DNA from 2 places in the Limosilactobacillus pulli genome. Region 1 is predicted to be linked to the other one. Evidence: riboswitches for the same ligand, from Rfam matches in the RefSeq annotation. Region 1 holds a riboswitch; the other holds the start of a gene.
The links. A riboswitch is a leader RNA that binds a small molecule or an ion and turns the genes downstream of it on or off. The one in region 1 is predicted to bind lysine.
Positions count from the first base shown of each region.

Region 2: it holds a riboswitch for lysine, as region 1 does, so the genes downstream of both, lysA (diaminopimelate decarboxylase) here and QOS03_RS01990 (amino acid permease) in region 1, are expected to answer to the same signal.

Region 1 covers NZ_CANCWQ010000004.1:123-10,466, reverse strand. Annotated here, with positions in the region: gene QOS03_RS02010 (TrkH family potassium uptake protein) at 1-278, opposite strand, end outside; tRNA gene QOS03_RS02005 (tRNA-Leu) at 393-474, opposite strand; tRNA gene QOS03_RS02000 (tRNA-Val) at 492-564, opposite strand; gene QOS03_RS01995 (deoxynucleoside kinase) at 626-1,267, opposite strand; gene QOS03_RS01990 (amino acid permease) at 1,477-2,973, opposite strand; lysine riboswitch at 3,080-3,254, opposite strand; gene QOS03_RS01985 (amino acid permease) at 3,306-4,787, opposite strand; gene QOS03_RS01980 (GNAT family N-acetyltransferase) at 5,045-5,548, opposite strand; gene QOS03_RS01975 (alpha/beta hydrolase) at 5,590-6,402, shown strand; gene QOS03_RS01970 (phosphatase PAP2 family protein) at 6,466-7,143, opposite strand; gene QOS03_RS01965 (threonine/serine exporter family protein) at 7,209-7,670, opposite strand; gene QOS03_RS01960 (threonine/serine exporter family protein) at 7,686-8,468, opposite strand; gene QOS03_RS01955 (metal-dependent transcriptional regulator) at 8,544-9,209, opposite strand; gene QOS03_RS01950 (cation diffusion facilitator family transporter) at 9,376-10,278, shown strand.
Region 2 covers NZ_CANCWQ010000007.1:14,580-24,923, reverse strand. Annotated here, with positions in the region: gene QOS03_RS03435 (tRNA (adenine(22)-N(1))-methyltransferase) at 1-219, opposite strand, end outside; gene QOS03_RS03430 (aspartate-semialdehyde dehydrogenase) at 337-1,395, opposite strand; gene QOS03_RS03425 (aminotransferase class I/II-fold pyridoxal phosphate-dependent enzyme) at 1,411-2,604, opposite strand; gene dapB (4-hydroxy-tetrahydrodipicolinate reductase) at 2,625-3,410, opposite strand; gene dapA (4-hydroxy-tetrahydrodipicolinate synthase) at 3,397-4,329, opposite strand; gene QOS03_RS03410 (N-acetyldiaminopimelate deacetylase) at 4,342-5,493, opposite strand; gene dapD (2,3,4,5-tetrahydropyridine-2,6-dicarboxylate N-acetyltransferase) at 5,500-6,210, opposite strand; gene lysA (diaminopimelate decarboxylase) at 6,266-7,579, opposite strand; lysine riboswitch at 7,707-7,886, opposite strand; gene QOS03_RS03395 (aspartate kinase) at 8,091-9,449, shown strand; gene dapF (diaminopimelate epimerase) at 9,470-10,344, shown strand, end outside.

The DNA.
Region 1 (10,344 bases):
ATCGCAAACGTCATAAAACCCAATCCGCCAATCTCAATCAAAGCTGTAATTACCAGTTGACCAAATAAGGACCAATGAGTCGCCGTATCAACCAGCGTCAAACCAGTCACGCAGGTTGCACTGGTTGCGGTAAAAAATGCCGTCATAAACGATGAATCCTCGCCAGGCTTGACGGCAATCGGCAGCATCAAAAGCAGCGTACCGATCGCAATCACGATCAAGAACCCAAACGTCAAGGCTTTTGAGAATGAAAGGCGATAACGACCAAACGTGATCATTTTTATGGCTTCCTTTCCCGATTAAAACTTCTAAGAACAACTATATCAGCGATTAGATGCAAAATAAATCAAAAAACGACTGTACCTTGCTTCGGGACAGCCGTTTGATAATAATGCGGATGAAGGGACTCGAACCCTTACATCATAAGATACAAGAACCTAAATCTTGCGCGTCTGCCAATTCCGCCACATCCGCAAGTAAAGCATAAAAAATGGAGGATACAGGGCTCGAACCTGTGACCCTCTGCTTGTAAGGCAGATGCTCTCCCAACTGAGCTAATCCTCCATGCCAGACATATAACTAACAAAGTTATTATATATGTCCAACTTAGCTTTGTCAAGCTGCTTTATTTTAGCTGCAGCTCCGCCAGCTTGTCGTCAACCATCGTCAAAACCTGTTCAGCAGCCTTGGGATCCTCAACAAAATCAAGCTGATCACCATCAATCAGCATCTTGGGACTTTCGTCATAACTGGCATACCAGTCAACATAGCGTTGATTCAACTCACGATAGTATTCATACAGACTAGGATCATTTTCGAGCTGTTCAAACGAACGACCGCGCTTCTTAATCCGTTTAAGCATCGTCTCAAACGATACCTGAATCCCAATCAAAAGACTTGGCGCCTTGGTATGCACTTCTTGCGGCAGCTCTTCCATCATATTATTCAACAATGAGGCATAGATATCGGCCTCGGTCTGAGTGGCCCGGCCAAGATCCGCATTCAATCGAAACATCAAGGCATCCTCAAAGATGGAGCGATCCAAGACGTTTAAGTCATTATCAAACGAATTCTTAATCTCGGCCAGCCGTTTGTTTAAAAAGTAGATCTGCAGCAAAAAGCCATATTTTTTAGGATCTTTATAAAAAAGCGGTAAAATCTCGTTGTCATCAACCGACTCATAAAAAGCCTGACTTCCTAAATGGTCAGCCAGCATCCGCGTCAAGCTGGTCTTACCTGCACCAATGGTTCCCGCCAGTACAATCATTCCATTTACCCCTTTGCTTTGTTTTTCTAAAAAGACACGAGCTACATTGTATCATCTTTGGACCGTAATCGTGAGTAAAATATTTTTCAACAAACTATCATTAATGTTGTCCTGCATCGTAAAAGCAATCTGATCAAGGATTTTACTCTATAAAATATTTTTTAAAGCAACGTATAAAAATCCTCGCCAATTTGACGAGGATTTTTTGACTACTTAGCTTCGTTTTCAGATTCAGGAACAAATGATTCGCTATTGTTGCTCCGCGATAAATCAACATCTTTGAGCGGAATCACGTGTGTTTTATAGCGAACCTTGTAGTAGATAAACAAGATCAAAAACAGTGGTACAGCCATGTAGGTAATGGCAATATTTGACCAGTCCATCTTGATAAAGGCATCGATGTTTTGACCACACATAACGATCACACACAAAATCAACGCAAAGATCGGGCCAAATGGAAACAGCGTGGCATGATACTTCAGCTCACTGACCTTGTGGCCTTGTGCGATGAAAGCACGCCGGAACCGCAGATGCGAAATAGCAATCCCCAGCCAGGCAATAAAGCCGCACAGCCCAGAAGCACCAATCAGGTAGTTATAAGCTTCTGGTCCGATAAACTGTGTCAGATAAGCCAGACAAGAAACAACCATGGTACCAAGCAGTGCATAGATCGGGATTCCCCGCTTATTAACATAACCAAAGATCTTCCAAGCGTAACCTTCTCGTGCTTGTGAGAACAGCATCCGCGTTGAGGCATACAAACCAGAATTGGCCGCTGAGGTTACAGCCGTTAAAATAACCGCGTTCATAACACTGGCAGCAGCCGCCATCCCTGCTCGCTTAAAGACAATCGTAAATGGACTCATCGTAATGTTTTGTACGTCTGAGTTCAACAGGTTCTTGTTGGTGTATGGCAGAATGCAGGCAATCACAAAGATGGCAAAGATGTAGAACAGCAAAATCCGCCAGAAAGTTGAGTGAATCGCCTTGGAGACCGACTTTTCTGGCGTAGCGGCTTCACCTGCCGTGATCCCAATCAATTCAGTCCCTTGAAATGAGAAACCAGCCACCAGGAACACGCTTAAAATGCCTGACCAACCATGAACAAATGGTGCATCCTTGTAATGGAAATTCTTTAAACCAACTGGTCCTTGACCGCCCATAATTCCAAAGATGATGCAGACCCCAACGATCAAGAAAATCATGACCGTTACGACCTTGATCAAAGACAGCCAATACTCAGTCTCACCATAAGAGCGCACCGACAGATAGTTGATCAGAAAAATAGCAATCAAGACAAACGTACTGAACAGCCAACTTGGGAAATGAGGCAGCCAGTATTGGAAAACCAGCCCAGCCGTCGTAACGTCAACTGGAATCGTAATTGCCCAGTTAAACCAGTAGTTCCAGCCCATAGCAAAGCCTAGTGCCGGATCAACGAACTTAGTTGAATAAGTGGCAAATGAGCCTGATACCGGAATGTAGGTGGCCATTTCTCCTAGACTGGTCATCAAAAAATAAACCATGATCCCCATAATGGCATAGGCGGCCAATGCACCACCTGGCCCGGCTGTTGAGATCGCCGAACCACTGGCAATAAAAAGCCCCGTCCCAATCGTACCGCCAAGAGCAATCATTGACAGATGCCGAGTCTGCAGCGTTCGCTGAATATGACCCGTATTGCCTTCATGACCGTTTTCACTCATGAAAAAATCCTCCTCAAATTTACTGGCGAGAAAGGCAAACAAAAAGAGCCGGCAAGCAAGGTCTTCCCTGCTTGTCGACTCAACTTGACTTCGTAATTGTTGAATCAATCATGGAAGCGCCCCGCAGAATTTTCTGCGACAGTCCGTAATCTATTTGACTACGGCCCAACGCGCAAGGTCTTCAGTCAAAGCGCGTTTCGGCGAGCAACCCTTTCAGCCAGGCATTGATTCTGAAGCATCCAGCCTAGTCTACTAATGAGACTCGCACCTCTTCTCTTTTACATATTAATTGATTATAACTCACTTTTGATTTTAAGCAAGTTTTAATTTTTCTATTTAATTTCCTTACCGTCAGCAGTAATGTACTTTTCACCACGCGAACTACGTGATAGATCAGCTTCCTGCAACGAAAGCAGACGCGTCTTGTAGCGAACCTTGTAGTAGATGAACAAAATCAAAAAGATCGGAACTGCCATGTAGGTGATTAAAATGTTATCCCAATCCAGATGGATGAAGGCTGGGATGTTTTGGCCAACGATGACGATCATACAAAATATGAAAGCAAAGATTGGCCCAAACGGGAACAGCGTGGCATGGTATTTTAATTCACTCAGTTGATGTCCCTGGGCAACAAAGGCCCGCCGGAACCGATAGTGAGCCATTGCAATTCCCAGCCAGGCAATAAAACCAGATAGCCCGGAAGCATCGATCAGGTAGTTATAGGCGTTGGTACTGACAAAATGCAACAGGTAGATAGCCAACGAAACCGCCATCGTCCCCAGCAGCGCGTAGATTGGAATCCCCCGCTTATTAACGTAGCCAAAGCCTCTCCAAGCATAACCTTCACGTGCTTGTGAGAATAGCATCCGCGTTGAAGCATACAAGCCTGAGTTGGCTGACGAGATCACGGCCGTCAGAATAACGGCATTCATCACACTGGCAGCAGCCGCTAAACCTGCCCGCTTAAAGACAATCGTAAATGGCGACATTGCCACGTCCTGAACGTTGCTGCTCAACAGGTTCTTGTCAGTATATGGCAAAATGCAGGCCATCACAAAAATTGACAGGATATAGAATAGCAAGATCCGCCAGAAAGTCGAGTGAATGGCTTTCGGCACGGATTTTTCCGGCGTTGCGGACTCGCCAGCCGTAATCCCAACCAGCTCAGTCCCTTGAAATGACATCCCAGCCACCAAGAAGACGGTCAGAATGCTTGGGAAGCCGCCGACAAATGGCGCTTTCTTATAGTGGAAGTTCCTTAGGCCGATTGGTCCTTGACCGCCCATGATCCCAAAAATAATCATGAAACCAACGATCAAGAAGACTACAATCGTTACGACCTTGATGATTGACAGCCAATACTCGGTCTCACCATAGGAGCGTACTGACAGATAATTGATTAAAAAGATTACCAGCAAAACAGAGCCGCTAAAAATCCACTCGGGAAACTTAGGCCACCAGAACTGAATAATGACCCCTGAAGTAACGGCATCAACAGCAATCGTAATCACCCAGTTCAGCCAATAGTTCCAGCCCATGGCAAAACCCAGCGCCGGATCAACAAATTTGGTACAGTAAGTGGCAAACGATCCCGTCAGCGGAATGTAGGTAGCCATCTCACCCAGGCTGGTCATCAAAAAGTAAACCATGATCCCCATCATGCTGTAGGCTACCAGAGCCCCACCAGGTCCGGCCGTTGAGATTGCCGAGCCACTGGCAATCATCATCCCGGTACCAATCGAGCCACCCAGGGCAATCATCGACAGATGCCGAGTCTGCAGCGTCCGTTTCATATGGCCGGAATTGCCAGGCATTGTCTGACTTTCCGCGCCGCCTTTCTTTGCCTCTCCACTCATCGTAAATGGATTCCTCCTCTATGACAATTTCGAGCGCCTATTATACATTTCTCATGGATAAAGTATAAGGTGTGTATACTTAACATGATTAAACATTTTAGCGCATTTCAAGCAAAAAAACCATATTGATTGGACTATCTGCCCAAATTGGCTTATTTGCGACAACGAAAAGATTATACACTAAAGTAAATATTTAAACAAGTTTATGCATGTAATTACAAAGCTTTAACCATTTTTAAATAACCGTTTTCATTACCGACCTGATCGAAACCGAGCTTTTTCAATAAAGATTGCGAGCGAATATTTTCGCTGGCCACATCCGCATGCAAAAGCTTAAACTCGCTATTTTTTGCCAATGCTGGTAAGACGTTTGCCAACGCCTCAGTCATGATTTCATTTCCCCAGCAGCTTTTTTTCAGCAGATATCCCAGCGCTGCCATTTTTGAACACAGCTGACCATCATCTGCATATATCGAGAATAAGCCAATCAAACCAATTAATTGATTATTTTGATCGTTAATCAGCAAAAGCTGCTTTTGACTAAGCCAATTACTGACTGCCCAGCTGCGTATCATCTGATCGTTGGGCAGCTGCAGCCCGCTTAGTCTAACCAGTTCATCATCTTTCAACAGCTTTAAAACTGCCTGCAAATCATCATTACTACCTTGATAAATTTGCAGACGTTGGGTCTTAATTGACCAAAGTAATCGTTTCTGCATTATAATTTCACCTACCAAGATCTTTTTAGGAGTCTTTTTTAATGAAAATCATTCAAAAAAATCTAAGCACCAATAAATATCAAACCAAGGCGACTCTAACTGGCTATCTGCAGACGCCGGTTCCCAAGTCGCCAGTACAGCAGTTTCGGCCGCTGATCTTTGTTCCAGGCGGTTCAATGACCCACATTCCGGTTGAGCAATCCGAAAAAACTGCCCTGAGTTTTTCAGCAAGCGGTTTTCAAGTATTCATTCTGCGCTATACTTTCACCAGTGAACGGCAGCCAGTCTATCCAAATCCTTTGATTGATTTAGCACTTGCTGTGGCAATGATCAGAAATAATGCCGAAAAATGGCATCTCAAAGCCGATCAGCTGACAATCATGGGATTTTCTGCCGGCGGTCACGTTGCTGCACTGTACAATGATTACTGGCATGAAAAATGGCTGAGAAAAGCTAGCAACATGCCCGGTACTACTCTAAAACCAAATGCCGTTATTTTGGGTTATCCAGTTATTGATCTTAATCTCAATTTCCCCAAAGACGTAGCTACTCGCAATCAATGGACCGATGAGCCGGAACACTATAACGCTTCGATGCATGTTAACGCGCAAAATGCCCCAACCTTTATGTGGACGACTTTTACCGATCAAGTCGTTTCGGTTCAAAATACTCTCAATTATAGTCAGGCCTTGCTAGAGCATCAGATTCCCCAAGAGCTGCACGTGTTTGCGCACGGACCACACGGCATGGATATTGCCAATGCCATTGTCGCCCATCATGATGATGTTGACCAACCCCATGTCGCTCACTGGGTTGAACTGGCTTGTGAATGGATCGATGATCTTTTTGAATAGCATTTCCTGGGAAATATATCAAAAAACCCGGTGTCGATTTTGGACGACACTGGGTTTTTTATTTTAAAGTTTCGAATTGGACGTCATTTTCCAGCGATTTTTAACGTCGCCAGCAAACGTCAGATAAAGCGTTTCTGAAATCTGCAGCCAAGCATAAGTCAAAAGCATTGCCCCCACCGTGTCAAATGGATAGTGGGCATACAGATAGATGCGCGAAACAGCCACCAAAAAAACGGCTAAAATCAGCAGAAGCTGGCAGATCACCCGCACCGCAGATTTTTTGATCAATGGCACCACAATCAAAAACAGCACTGCTGCTATCAAAAAAAAGCTCACGACATGCCCACTAGGAAAGCTATAACCCTTGTCATGGCTCAGATGCTGCAGTGGACGATCTCTTTTGACCACGTACTTGATGATCAAACTCAACAGATCACCAACAATTAAAGTCATCCATGCCCAAAGTGCCGGCACCTTATACTTAAATCCCCACAAAAAGAAAGTAATAATCAGCATCCAGACAATATCCATCTTTGGACTCCCCAAAAATGCCACCACAACCATCAAGTGATAGGTCATATTCGGCGTGTGATTAGGGTTGGGTCCAAATAAGGCCTGAAAAACCGAGTCCAGTACCTGCAGGATCATCGAATTGCTCATTACCATGCCAGCAATGATCAGAAATAACACAAAGCTTACCATGAATCGTTTCCAACGATTCGGATCTTGTCCTATCAGCATTTTTAAAGCCCCTTTGTAGGATCTTGTCATGGCATCAGCCACAATAAATTTTATTATATCACATTCTAGCGATTACTTAAGTGACGTTCCGAAAATATCAATCGGTTGATCAGGTCGCCCAGGCCAAAGCCCAAGGTAATCGCACCGGCAATCACCAACACTTGATAAAGATAAACCAACGCTGTTGAATTGCTGCCTAATACAAAATAACGCACCATTTTATAGGCTTGGCCACCAGGAACCAATGGCACCAGTGCTGGAACGTTAAAGATGATCATCGGCATTTTTTGCCAGCGAGCTGCTGCCATACTCAAGATACCAATCATAATCGCTGCCAATAGATTGCTCAATGCCAGGCCAAGATGCAGCTGATAATAGATGATCCAATAAAAGGCCCAGCTGGCTCCACCGATTGCACCGGCAGAATGATAAGCTCGTTTGGGAACGTTTAGCAAGATTCCAAAACAGATCGTCGAAAGATCGGCCAAGACAAATTCAAAGACCAATCGAATCCAAAAATTTTCCATGATTGATTCTACCTCTTAAACATAGCGCAGCACCAAAACAATCGCACAGCCAATGGCAATTGCCGTCAAAGTGGCCTCAACCGCTCGCGACGTGCCACTGATCAGATCCCCCGACATCAGATCGCGGGCTGCATTGGTTAATGGTACGCCTGGAACCAGCGGCATGACGCAGCCAATGATAATGTCGTTGATATCATTGGCCCAATGCAGCTTAACGAAGGCTACGGCAAAAATCGCAATCACCAATGAGGTACAAAACTCGTTGACGAACTTTGCCTTAGAATGCTTACCCAACATCAGATAGACCAGATAGCTCAAAAAACCGATCAGTGCTGCAAATGGCGAATCATGAACATTACCGGTATAAACAATCGTCAAGGCCCAACTTAATACACCGGCCGCAACGCATTGAATAAAATCTGAGGTCTGCTGTGGCTGGTGATCAACCTTTTTTAAGCCATCGTAAAGCTCAATCAGATCAATTTTATGATCCGCAAATTGCCTTGATAAGCTGTTGACGGCCGCTACCTTATTAAGATTCAATTTTCGCTGGTGAATATCGATTACCTGCGTATTAGGCCGATGCTCAGCACAGGTAACGATCGCCGTCATCGTTGTAAAAGCCTCAAATTTTTTCAAGCCAGCGCTTTGTGCCATTCGCCGCATCGTGTCATTGACGCGCTCCATGTTTGAGCCATTTTCGATCAACAACCTTCCCGCTAGCAGACATGCAGTAATGGCAAGATTTTTTTCATTCTTGCTTTCCACTTTCAACCATCCATTTCTGATTTGATGCATAATCACGAATAAAATGACAAAAGGGTTCAATGCGGATACTGCCGCATCAAACCCAGACTCAAAGATCCGTTTTGTCTAGTTCTGCAAAAATTCCTGATTAACGAAAATATTATGCGAAGCCTTATATGAGATACTCAGCTGTTTGCCGTTATCCAGGCACTCAACCAAAATCGGCCCTTCAAACGGCTCGTGCTTGATGACCTTTACCTTGGCATGGAGCTTAAGGCCAACTTCATTTAAGTAAATCAGCAGCTCATGATTGTCCAAGAAGCGCTCAATGACAACCGTCTCACCATCCTTGGCGTCGGCTAACAGTCGATGGCTGACATTGTCAAACTTGCCATTGGCTGCTGGGATTACGCCCCCATGTGGACAGTACTTGGGATGATTTAAAAAGGCATCCAATGCCGTTGCCAAGCGATCACTGGTATTATGTTCCAAAACCTCAGCTTCGGGGTGAACGTCGGTCATGCTGTAGTGCAGATCATCAACCAGAAACGTTTCCCAAAGTCGGTGCTTTCTAACCAATTCAGCCGCATGCTTAATCCCTTCCGGCGTCAGAGCGATCCCATCATATGGTTCATGAGATACCAGCCCTTCTTCCGTCAGCTTGGTGATCATTTCTGTAACTGAACCGGCTGCGATGCCCAATCCCAGTGAAATTTCCTTGTTGGAAACCTTTTTATAGCCTCCACCCAGCTCAAAAATAATCTTTAGATAGTCTTCTTTCATCGGGGTCATGTTTTGTGCAGCTTCCTCCTAAAAATCAGCGGCAGTAAGTGTCGTTGAGCATTTAACCATGTATTTTTCCATATTGAAACTAATTAGATTATAACATATCATAAAAATGCAATTTGGAATACCTAAATCTATTTTTAGCTGTTTTTTTAAGGTGGGGGAATAATTTATGGAACGACCAAACGTTTCCAAGCAGCGTTTCTTGATCGTCACGCTACTCAATGTATTGATTACCGTTGTTGAAATCATCGGTGGACTGGTATCAGGCAGTCTGGCCCTCTTATCAGATGCCTTTCACAACTTGGGTGATTCAATTTCAATCGTATTGGGTTATTTTGCACAGGCCATCTCTAGTCGGCCTGAAAATCAACATCGTACTTATGGCTATCGCCGCGCTGAAATTCTCTCTGCCATGGCCAACAGCATCTTTTTAGTGGTGGTTTCGATTGCTCTGATCGTAGAAGCCGTTAAGCGTTTCAGCCATCCTGAACACATCAACGGCCGCATCATGCTGATCGTGGCTATTATCGGTTTGACTGCCAACCTGGTTTCGGCATTGCTTTTGCACAGTGGCAGTCACGACAGCTTAAACGTCAAGGCAACCTATCTGCACGTCTTAAGTGATGCCTTATCTTCAATTGCCGTAATTTTTGGCGGGATTATTTTAATGTTTTTCAACGTCACCTGGCTTGATCCAACCCTGACGATCCTAGTTGCACTCTACATCGCCAAAGAAGCCTTGCCAATCATTAAGCAGACTTTAAACATTCTGATGCAGTCATCACCTGATCTGGATTATGACGCCATCAAGCACGATCTGCTGCAGGTTCCTGGAGTCGTTGGCGTTCATCACGTGCATGCCTGGACAATCGATGAGCACCGCATCGTTTTTTCGGCTCACTTAAACTGCCATGATATGATGCTTAGCGAAGTTGAAAAGATCTATCTACAGGTTGAAAAAATTCTACATGACAAGTATCAAATCAGCCATACCACGCTGCAAGCCGAATGTCAGCGTGGCAAGGATGAGGAGCTCTTCAATCCAGCCGTTGATCACGACAAGCTCTGTTGATTAGATTCATTGCCAATAAATTTACACGTTTTTTACCAGATTGCTATTGCTTTATTATGTCAAGCG
Region 2 (10,344 bases), on a different contig from region 1:
CTGAATCACATCGGTCAGCCCTAACTGGTTGATCTCATGGGCAGCATTTTCGTAGGGACCTTTGACGACCTCACCGGCTACGGCATACTCAATCTGGTGATTCAATGCCAGATGGGCCGGCAAATAGGCATGATCTGAGCCGATATCAGCCATGCGGGCTCCTTTAGGCACATAGCTGGCAACACGCGCCAATCGTAATGAAAGATGGTTGGCATCCATAAATAAATCTTCCTTCCTGATTCCAAATTATATTTCCAGTATAACAAAAAAATCCGTCCCGCAATCAGCAAGACGGATTTTCAATTTAAGGCAGTTTCTGAGTTCAACGTATCTTAATTAGACCAGACCCAGTGCTACCAGGCGCTCGGCATTTTCAACCGTGTTCCAGGCAGCTCCCTTCAACAGATTGTCAGCTACAACCCACATGTTGAAGGCACCCTTGTTTTCATAATCAGGACGAATCCGACCAACAAACGTTTCCCGCTTGCCAACCGCATTGATTGGCTGTGGGTAGATCTGATGAGCAATGTCATCTTCCAAAACGTTGCCAGGGAAGTCAGCCACAACCCGCATAATATCTTGAGCCGTAGCCGATTCATCCTCAACCGTAAAGTAGACGCTTTCGCCGTGTGCGATCGGAACCGGTACCCGGACACAAGTAGCCGTAACCTTAATGTCTTGTGAGTTCATGTCGCCAAGCATGATCTTCTTGGTTTCATGAATCATCTTCCATTCTTCGTGTGAGTAGCCGGATTCCTCCAAAACGTCAATCTGTGGCAACAGGTTGAAAGCCAGTGGATAGTGCTTCTTGTCGCCTTTAGTTGGCAGAATATGAGCATCTGCCTGCATGTCCTTGCCATCCAAAAAGTCTTGGGCTTCTTGATACATTTCGTTTAAAGCGGATTGACCAGCACCAGAGGCTGCCTGATAAGTGGAAACCACGATCTGCTTTAAGCCGAAGTTGCGGCGAACTGGTTCCAAAGCCATTACCATTTGAATCGTGGAACAGTTAGGATTGGCCACGATGCCATGGTGACCCTTCAAGGCTGCTTCGTTGACTTCTGGTACGACCAACGGCACATCCGGCTCCATCCGAAAGGCACTGGTGTTGTCAACACAGACCGCCCCGCGCTTAACGGCTTCTGGCAAGAACTTTTTGGAAACCGATCCGCCAGCTGAGGACAATACAATGTCGACACCATCAAATGATTCCGGAGTGGTTTCTTCAACAGTTACCGGCTGGCCCTTAAACTGCAGGGTCTTACCGGCTGATTTCTTGGATGCCAACAGCTTAACGTGCTTGACAGGAATCGTGGACTGGGCTAATTGTTCAATCATCCGCGTGCCAACCGCCCCCGTGGCACCCAGAATTGCGACATTGTATTGCTTACTCATATTAGAATCGCTCCTTTAGTTCTTTGCGTTAACCTTTTCAATAAATGGCTTCATGCGTTCCATGGCCGTGTGCAGATCCTCATCAGAAGCCGCGTATGACAGCCGAACCCAGCCAGCACCACCAGCACCAAATGCGTTGCCTGGCGTTACGCCGACTTGAGCCTCCTTGGCCAGATCCAAGGCGAACTGCATGTCGTCCGTACCATAGCTGGCTGGAATCTTAGCGAAGATGTAGAACGCGCCTTGTGGTGGAACCGTTTCGATGCCCATGTCGTTTAAGGACTTCAAAACATAGTCCCGCCGTTTTTGGTAGATGGCCCGGGCCTTGACCGGATCTTCTTCCCCGTTGTTGTAGGCTTCAATAGCCGCAGCCTGCGTTGAGTCGGTAATTGAGGTTACCAAGAATGAGTGCAGCTTGGTAATGTTGTCAATGGCTTCTTTAGGACCGGCAAAGTAACCCATTCGGTAGCCGGTCATGGCATGTGACTTGGACAAACCAGAGATAAAGATCGTCCGGTCTGGCAGCAATGTAGCCATCGAGGTGTGCTCAACGCCGTAGACCAGGTCACTGTAGATTTCATCGGCAAAAACGTACAGATGATGATCCGCAATCACCTTGGCCAAACCTTCCAGCACGTCGCGTGGGTATTCGCGACCGGTTGGGTTGACTGGGTAGTTGAGCAAAACTGCCTTAACGGCAGGACCTTCTTTTTTCAAAACGTTTTCCAATAGCTCTGGCGTCAAGACGAAATCGTCCTCAGAAACGTCAACCTGCACTGGCGTCCCACCTGCCAGAGAAACCAGCGGGAAGTACAGTGAAAAGACCGGCGTTGGAATAATCACCTTGTCGCCTTCATTGATCAGAGAAAAGATCGTTGCTGCCAGGGCCTCGGTCGCACCAACCGTAGCAACGATTTCCGTTTCTGGATCATAGTGCACGCCGCGTGTCCGTTCCAGATAGCCGCTGATGGCTTCACGCAGCTCAATCTTGCCGCGGTTGGACGTGTAGTGCGAGTCGTTGTCAACGATGCTTTGCACGGCTGCCTGCTTAACGTGTTCAGGAACGTTAAGATCAGGTTCGCCAATCGTCAGCTTAACGATGCCTGGAATCTTGGACACGTGAGCATCAAAAGAGCGGATTCCAGATGGTGAGATTGCAGCCACGCGTGGGTTGACCGTTTCATTAAGATCTTTTGCTAGAGTTGGCATAAACAAATTTCCCCTTTATATTAAAGAATATTTTCCAAACCGACAACCAGTTCATTCAGCGACGCAACCTTTTGCAAGGCTACCTTAACGCCGCTCATAAACGAGCCCCGATCAAATGAATCCTGACGAATGGTCAATGCCTCTCCCATGCCGCCAAACAGCACCTGCTCATGGGCAATGTAGCCAGGCAGCCGCACGGAATGAATCCGAATACCTTGATAGTCGCCACCACGGACGTTGGCCAGCGTTTCAACCTCGTCTGGATTGCTTTGGTGCGGCTTGCGATTTTGGGCGATCATCTTAGCCGTACTCAAAGCTGTTCCGGATGGTGCATCTTTTTTATCAGCATGGTGCATTTCGATTACTTCCACGTCTGGAAAATACTTGGCAGCCTCTTTGGCAAACTTCATCAGCAATACGGCCGACATGCCAAAGTTTGGTGCAATCAAGCCACCCAGCTGATTGGCTTTAGCAAGGTTCTTTAACTCAGCTTCTTGCTCATCGGTCAGTCCTGTCGTGCCGACGATTGGCCGCATGCCGTGACTCAATGCGAACTTGACGTTTTCATAAACCGCGCTGGGCACGGTAAAGTCAATCCACACATCAGCTGCTTGATCGGGAATCGCTGCTAAATCATTAAAAATCTGTACGTCATCATTTAGATTGTAGCGTTCCGGATCGTCACGGTCGGTTTGTGGCGAAAACGCGGCAACGATTTGAAAATCCGTCATGCCATTGACCAGATCAACGGCCTTTTGTCCTATTGCACCAGCAAACCCAGCGATCAGTACACTAGTCATCAACATCACCCTTTCCAAGATCTAATGGCAATTCATGAAACAGCGCGTCTTCAGGCAAAGACAGTGCCTTAGCCAGCGCCTGCTTTTCATCGTCATTCAAAGTAGCGATTGGCAGACGGCAGCCACCCACGCCAAAGCCTTGTGCGTTCAAGACTGCCTTGACCGGCGATGGCGATGGATACATAAACAGCGCAGCCATCCTTGGCGTCAGCCAACGCTGCAGACGGGCGGCAGCCTGCCAATTACCATTATACAATTGATCATACATTTCCCGCATCTGGGCACAATAATTATGCGAGGCAACCGAGATTACACCATTAGCTCCTAAAACGCGGGCCGTCAATGCTTGAGCGTCCTCGCCGGTAAAGACTTGGAAATCCTCATCCTTATGATCGATCACGTACTGCATTTCTTCTAACGAGGCGCATTGCTTAACGGCCTTGATGTTTTTATGATGTGAAAGCTCCACGATCGTTTCGGCAGCCATCTTAACGCCGGTTCGGCCAGGAATGTTATAGATCACGATTGGCAACTTGGACTGATCTGCTACCGCCGTAAAGTGAGCAATCATGCCACGCTGATTTGGCTTGTTGTATGGCGGTACCACGACCAGTGCGTAGTCAATGCCTTCGATCTCAGCTACTTCATTGGTAAAAGCAATCGTTTCGGCAGTATTGTTGCTGCCAGTGCCGGCAATTACCGGCACGCGGCCATCAACGATCTTGGCAAACTCACGATACAGAGCGAGCTTTGCGTCATGACTGAGCGTTGGCGTCTCACCAGTCGTACCGCCAATGACAAAACCATTGCTGCCTTGTTCGATCAAATGGTTGGTCAGCTTGGCCAGACTGGCAAAGTCCAATTCATTTTGTTCATTAAATGGCGTTACGATTGCGGTCAGCAGATCGGCATCCTTTAAATTCATAATCAATTCCCCCTAGTCTTGCATGCGATAGTTCAAAAATCCGGTAATAGCATCCACACCTCGTTTAATGGCGCGCTCATCCGGTTTTAAAGTCGCCGAATGCAACTGTGAGTCATCTTCAACTCCCAGCCAAAACATGGTGCCGGGAAACTTGGCCAGCAGATAGCCAAAGTCTTCACCGGTCATTGCCGGCGCAGTTTCGATAAATTCGACGCCAGCAGCCTGTTTCATATATTCAATAAAGCGTTTGGTCAGTTCGGGATTGTTTTCAACGGGCCAGTAGCCACCTTGATTCAACTGCAGATCAACTTTAACGTTAAAACTTTTAGCAATTCCTTCACAGACGTCTTTTAAACGCTGATCGATCTTTAAAATCATTTCCTGCGTCAGACCGCGAATCGTGCCTTCCAGATGGGCATGACCGGCAATCACATTGCGAATCGTACCGGCTTGTACCTTGCCCAGCGTAATCACTCCGCTTTGGATTGGATCAATGCTGCGTGAAATGATCGTCTGGACCTGCATGATCAAAGAAGCCATGGCCACAACCGTATCGTTGGCATCCTGTGGGAAGGCAGCATGTCCGCCCTTACCAGTGATGTCGATGTTGACTTCGGTCGTACCGGCAAACAGCGTCCCCATGCGGCAGCCAATCGCTCCGGCCGGCAGATCCGGGTTGTCGTGCAAACCATAAAATTCATCAGGCTTCCACTTGCCTTCAAACAGCCCTCGTTCATAGGCCAGCTTACCGCCATTTTCGCTTTCCTCCGCCGGCTGAAAGAAAAACAGCAGATTGTCTTTAGGCTGATGCTCGCTAAACCAGCTTAAGACACCCAAAGCAACCGTCATGTGAACGTCGTGACCGCAGGCATGCATAACGCCCGGATGCTTGGAAGCAAACGGCAATCCCGTTTTTTCCTCAACCGGCAAGGCATCAATATCGGTTCGATAGCCGATCGTTCTGGTTGGCTGACTGCCGTGCACTAAAACCATCAATGCAGTCGGCAGTTTTTCCGGCTGGCAAATTTCTAGATGAGTCTGGTCTAACCCTCTGATCGTATCCAATAAGTAGTCATGCGTCTGAAATTCTTTAAGTGCCAATTCCGGAATCTGGTGCAGATCGCGACGAATCTTGATTAATTGTGCTTCATTTAATTCGGTCATTGTTCATCACAGCTTCCGCAGATCTTCTTCCAGACCGGTCTTTGATTCGGTCTTGTCGTCAACGTTCTTGATAAACTTGGCTGGTACGCCAGCAACAACCGTGTGTGGTGCAACGTCTTGGGTAACGACGGCCCCAGCAGCAATGACGGCCCCTTCCCCAACATGCACGCCTTCGATCACAACGGCATTGGCACCAATCAAAACGTTGTCATCGATTCGGACCGGTTCAGCTGAGGCTGGTTCGATCACGCCGGCTAAAACCGCGCCCGCGCCAACGTGACAGTGCTTGCCAACGATGGCCCGGCCGCCCAGCACCGCACCCATGTCAATCATGGAATCGGCACCGATTTCAGCACCAATGTTGATGATTGCGCCCATCATGATAACGGCATTGTCGCCAATCAGTACTTGGTCGCGAATCAAGGCGCCCGGTTCGATCCGCGCGTTGATTCCCTTCAGATCCAACAGTGGCACGGCTGAGTTGCGGGCATCGTTTTCCACGCGATAGTCTTCAATCTGCACAGCATTAGCAGTCAAGAATGGCTTAACGTCAGCCCAGTCGCCAAACAAAACGCCGGTATGGGCTTCTAAGAAACTTTGAATCGTTTCAGGAACGTTTAAAGCTGTCAGATTACCCTTAACGAATACTTTTACGGGCGTCTTTTTAGGGGCATTGCCAATGTAGTTGATGATACTTTGTGCGTCTAATTGTGCCATTTAGATTAACTCCAATCTTTTTTCTACTATATTAATAACGTGTGGATAAACTTGCCTAGACTTCTGGATATGGACGATCCAGGTGAACCAGATCCTCAAGCGATTCACGCTCGATTACCAGATGTGCCTGACCATTTTCAGCAAAGACAACGGCTGGTCGTGGATTACGGTTATAGTTGGATGCCATCGCATATCCATAGGCACCGGTGTCCAGCATGGCCAAGACGTCACCAGGCTTGGTTTTTGGCAATGGCTGATGCTGACTGAGAATATCGCCTGACTCACAGTATTTACCGGCCAGCCGCACCGTTTCAGCATTTTCAGCCTGCGGATCAGCAGCCAGCACCGTCTCGTATTCAGCCTGATAAAGTGCTGGCCGAATGTTGTCACCCATCCCGCCATCGATCATGACATATGGCATCAAGCCTGGAACGTCTTTTCGCGAGCCAACCGTGTAAAGATTGTAGCCAGCAGGGCCGGCAATTGAACGACCTGGTTCGATCCAGACGGCTGGCAGCCTAAGATTCAATTTTTGCGTTTCTTCTTTGATAGTTTCGATAATAGCAGCCACAAAATCTTCTGGTTTTAATGGATGATCGGCACTGACGTAGCGAATGCCAAAGCCACCACCGACATTGACGATTTCTGGCTCATAACCAAATGCGTCTCGCCAATGTGCCGCAATTTCAACTAGTTTGGCGGCAGCCATTTGAAAGCCATTCAGTTCAAAGATCTGGGAGCCAATGTGAGCATGCATCCCTTTCATATTCATCCGTGGACTGTTTAAAATCTGCTGTAGGGCTTCATCAGCCTGACCCGATTGCAGATCAAAGCCAAATTTGCTGTCAACCTGACCAGTTTGAATATACTTATTCGTATGTGCGGAAATCCCCGGTGTGATCCGCATCATAACGTCGATTGACTGATCACGACTGGCCAGTACTTCATTAAGCAACTCAATTTCATGGAAGTTATCGATCACGATCATGCCGACATGGTGATCAACGGCCATTTCCAATTCGGCTCGTGATTTGTTGTTACCATGAAAAGATACGTTTTCCATTGGGAAGTTGGCTTTGATTGCCGTATAGAGCTCACCGGCCGAAACCACATCGACATGACCGCCTTCATGAGCTACAACCTGGTACATGGCAATCGCGGCAAACGCCTTGCTGGCATAGCTGACCGCGTAGTCAACCTGGCGCTGCTCAAACACCTTTTTAAAAGCACGAATCTGGCGACGAATCTGAGCCACGTCGTAGACTACCAACGGCGTGCCATATTCGTTAGCCAATTCGAGCGAATCAACACCGCCAATGGTCAAATGACCTGCGGCGTTGATCTGATCCGGTGTAATCTGAGAATTCATAATCTAAAAACCTCCGTTGTTTTGACGGGGAAAACGCTAAGAAAAAATCCATTGTTCGTGCGCGCACAAACAACGGATCCCATTTTCAAAAAGCCACCCACTGCGGCTGTTGTCAAATTTAATCTGATTGGTCGATAGCGCTCCGCGAAGTTTTTCTCCGCGACAGTCCGTGACTTGTTCAGCCACGCCCCAGCAATCAGGCTGCGGCCCAGTCTGAAAGCTTCGGCAGTCGTCCCTTTCCCGTACGGTCCTTGTCTGGTCTGCGACTAACATACGGTACTAATGTTGATTGCGCCTCTTCGATTTACTAGTAAGTCTATAATTAAGTTTCATAATCGTCAAGGTAATTCTAATAATTTTTCTCATTTATTTTTTCTACTATGATTTGTAAAACGTTTATGCTACCAGATTTATAAACACAAGACTTGCATGGACGTCAATAAATGTTAGAATCCTATTAAATTAATTCGCGTTCTTTAGACTATTTTCAACGCACAAAGGAGTCTGTAATATGAAAGTTGTAAAGTTCGGTGGCACTTCATTGGCTACGGGTGCCGCCGTTAAACAGGCATTGAACATCATCACGGCTGATCCAGCTCGTCAAATCGTTGTGGTTTCGGCTCCTGGTAAACGACACGATGGCGATATCAAGGTGACTGACCTTCTGATCCGCTATGCCAATGAAACGATCAACGGCGAAGATACCGCCAAGACCGTTGATGAAATCTTTGAACGCTACGAAGCAATCGGCCATTTCTTTGATCTGCCTGATGAAAAGCTTAAGGTCATCAAAGAGCTGCTGGCTGACCTGCCCAAGAAAGACTACCCAAACGATGAATACCTGTTGGCTGCTTTTAAGGCGCATGGTGAACGGCTGAACGCCCGGCTGATCGCGATGGTTATGAATCATCTAGGCATCAAGGCACGATTCGTTGATCCAACTGAAGCCGGCATCATGGTTACCGGTGCTCCCAACGATGCAATTGTGAATCCAGAAACTTACCGCAACCTGGCCAATTTCAAGTATGAAGTCTACGATCGGCTGGTCTTTCCAGGATTTTTCGGCATCACGCCTTCTGGTCACATTGCCACATTCTCGCGTGGTGGTTCTGACATTACCGGCGCAATCCTGGCTCGTGGATTCCATGCTCGGCTGTATGAGAACTTTACCGATGTGGATGCAATCTTTTCGGCCAATCCAAATGTCGTTGACAACCCTGAACCAATCCGGACGATGACTTATCGTGAGATGCGTGAGCTTTCCTATGCTGGCTTTTCGGTTTTCCATGACGAGGCCTTGATTCCAGCTATTCAAGGTCAGATTCCCATTAACGTCAAAAACACGCATGCACCAGAAAAGCCTGGTACCATGATCGTTCCTGAAAAAGGATTCAAACCGGAAAACATCATCACTGGGGTCGCTTCGGGCAAACATTTTTCGGCACTTTATCTGCACAAGTATCTCTTAAACAAAGAAGCCGGCTTCACCCTGCGCATTCTGGATATTCTGGAAAAGCACAACGTTCCTTATGAGCACATGCCATCTGGGATCGATGATATTTCGATTATCTTTGACAAAAAGTTTTTGAATGATCAATTGATTGACGTTTTGTGCGATGAGATTCAAAATAAGATCAATCCCGATCGTCTGGAATGGATTGACGACTACTCCATTACCATGATCGTCGGTGAAGGAATGCGTGATCGCGTTGGCGCTGCTGCCGGCATTTTGCAGCCATTAGCCGATGCCCACATCTCGCTGCAGATGATCAACCAAGGGGCCTCTCAGATCTCAATCATGCTGGGGACCAAGCGTGCCGATGCTGATAAAGCCGTTCAGGTCATCTACCACCAATTCTTCGCAAACTAATCAGACAAAGAGGTATTTTTATGACGGAACTACTAAAGGTTCATGGATCGCAAAACCAATTCTTTATCCTGGACCAGACAACTCTGGAACAGCCACTCACCGATTCTGAGCTCCAGGCCCTTGCGCCTAGAATCACCAATCCCCAGACTGGCCTTTTAGGCGGTGCAGATGGCATTCTGGTTGTCAATCAGCCAACTAAAGCCGGAGCCCTGGCACAAATGCGTGTCATCAACGCCGATGGCAGCGAGGCCTCCATGTGCGGTAACGGGCTACGTACCGTGGCCCGCTATCTGGCAGAAAAATTTGATCAAGACGAGTTCCAGGTTGATACGCGCGATGCCAACCTGCTTGTTCGGCGCCAGCCTGATTTTGCGCCGGGCGTACCTGCTTTTGCCGTTGAGATCTCACCCGTCCGCTTTAACAAAGAAGCCCTGCCGTTTGACAATCTGGGCCATGAACGGCTGCTTGATACGCTGGTTCCCGAGTTTATTCCTGGACTGCGTTTTACCAGCATCGCGGTTCCTAATCCACATCTGATCAGTTTTGTTTCAGCAGCTGAATTGTCCGATAACGTTTTAGGCGTCTTAGGTGAACGACTGAATGGTCAAAACCCATATTTCCCTGATGGCGTCAACGTAAACTTTGCCCAGATTCTGAATGAAAACGAGCTGTTCGTACGGACGTTTGAACGCGGCGTCGGCTTTACCAATGCCTGCGGGACCGGGATGTCAGCAACCTCATTGGCCTTCGCGCTGACGCATCCTGAACTGGCGCATTTCGACGTGCCAATGACCATCTACAACCCTGGCGGCATGGTCAAGACCATCGTTCACCACCAAGCTGATCACTACTGGATTGAACTGGTCGGCAACGCCACCTTCACGCATCATGTTAC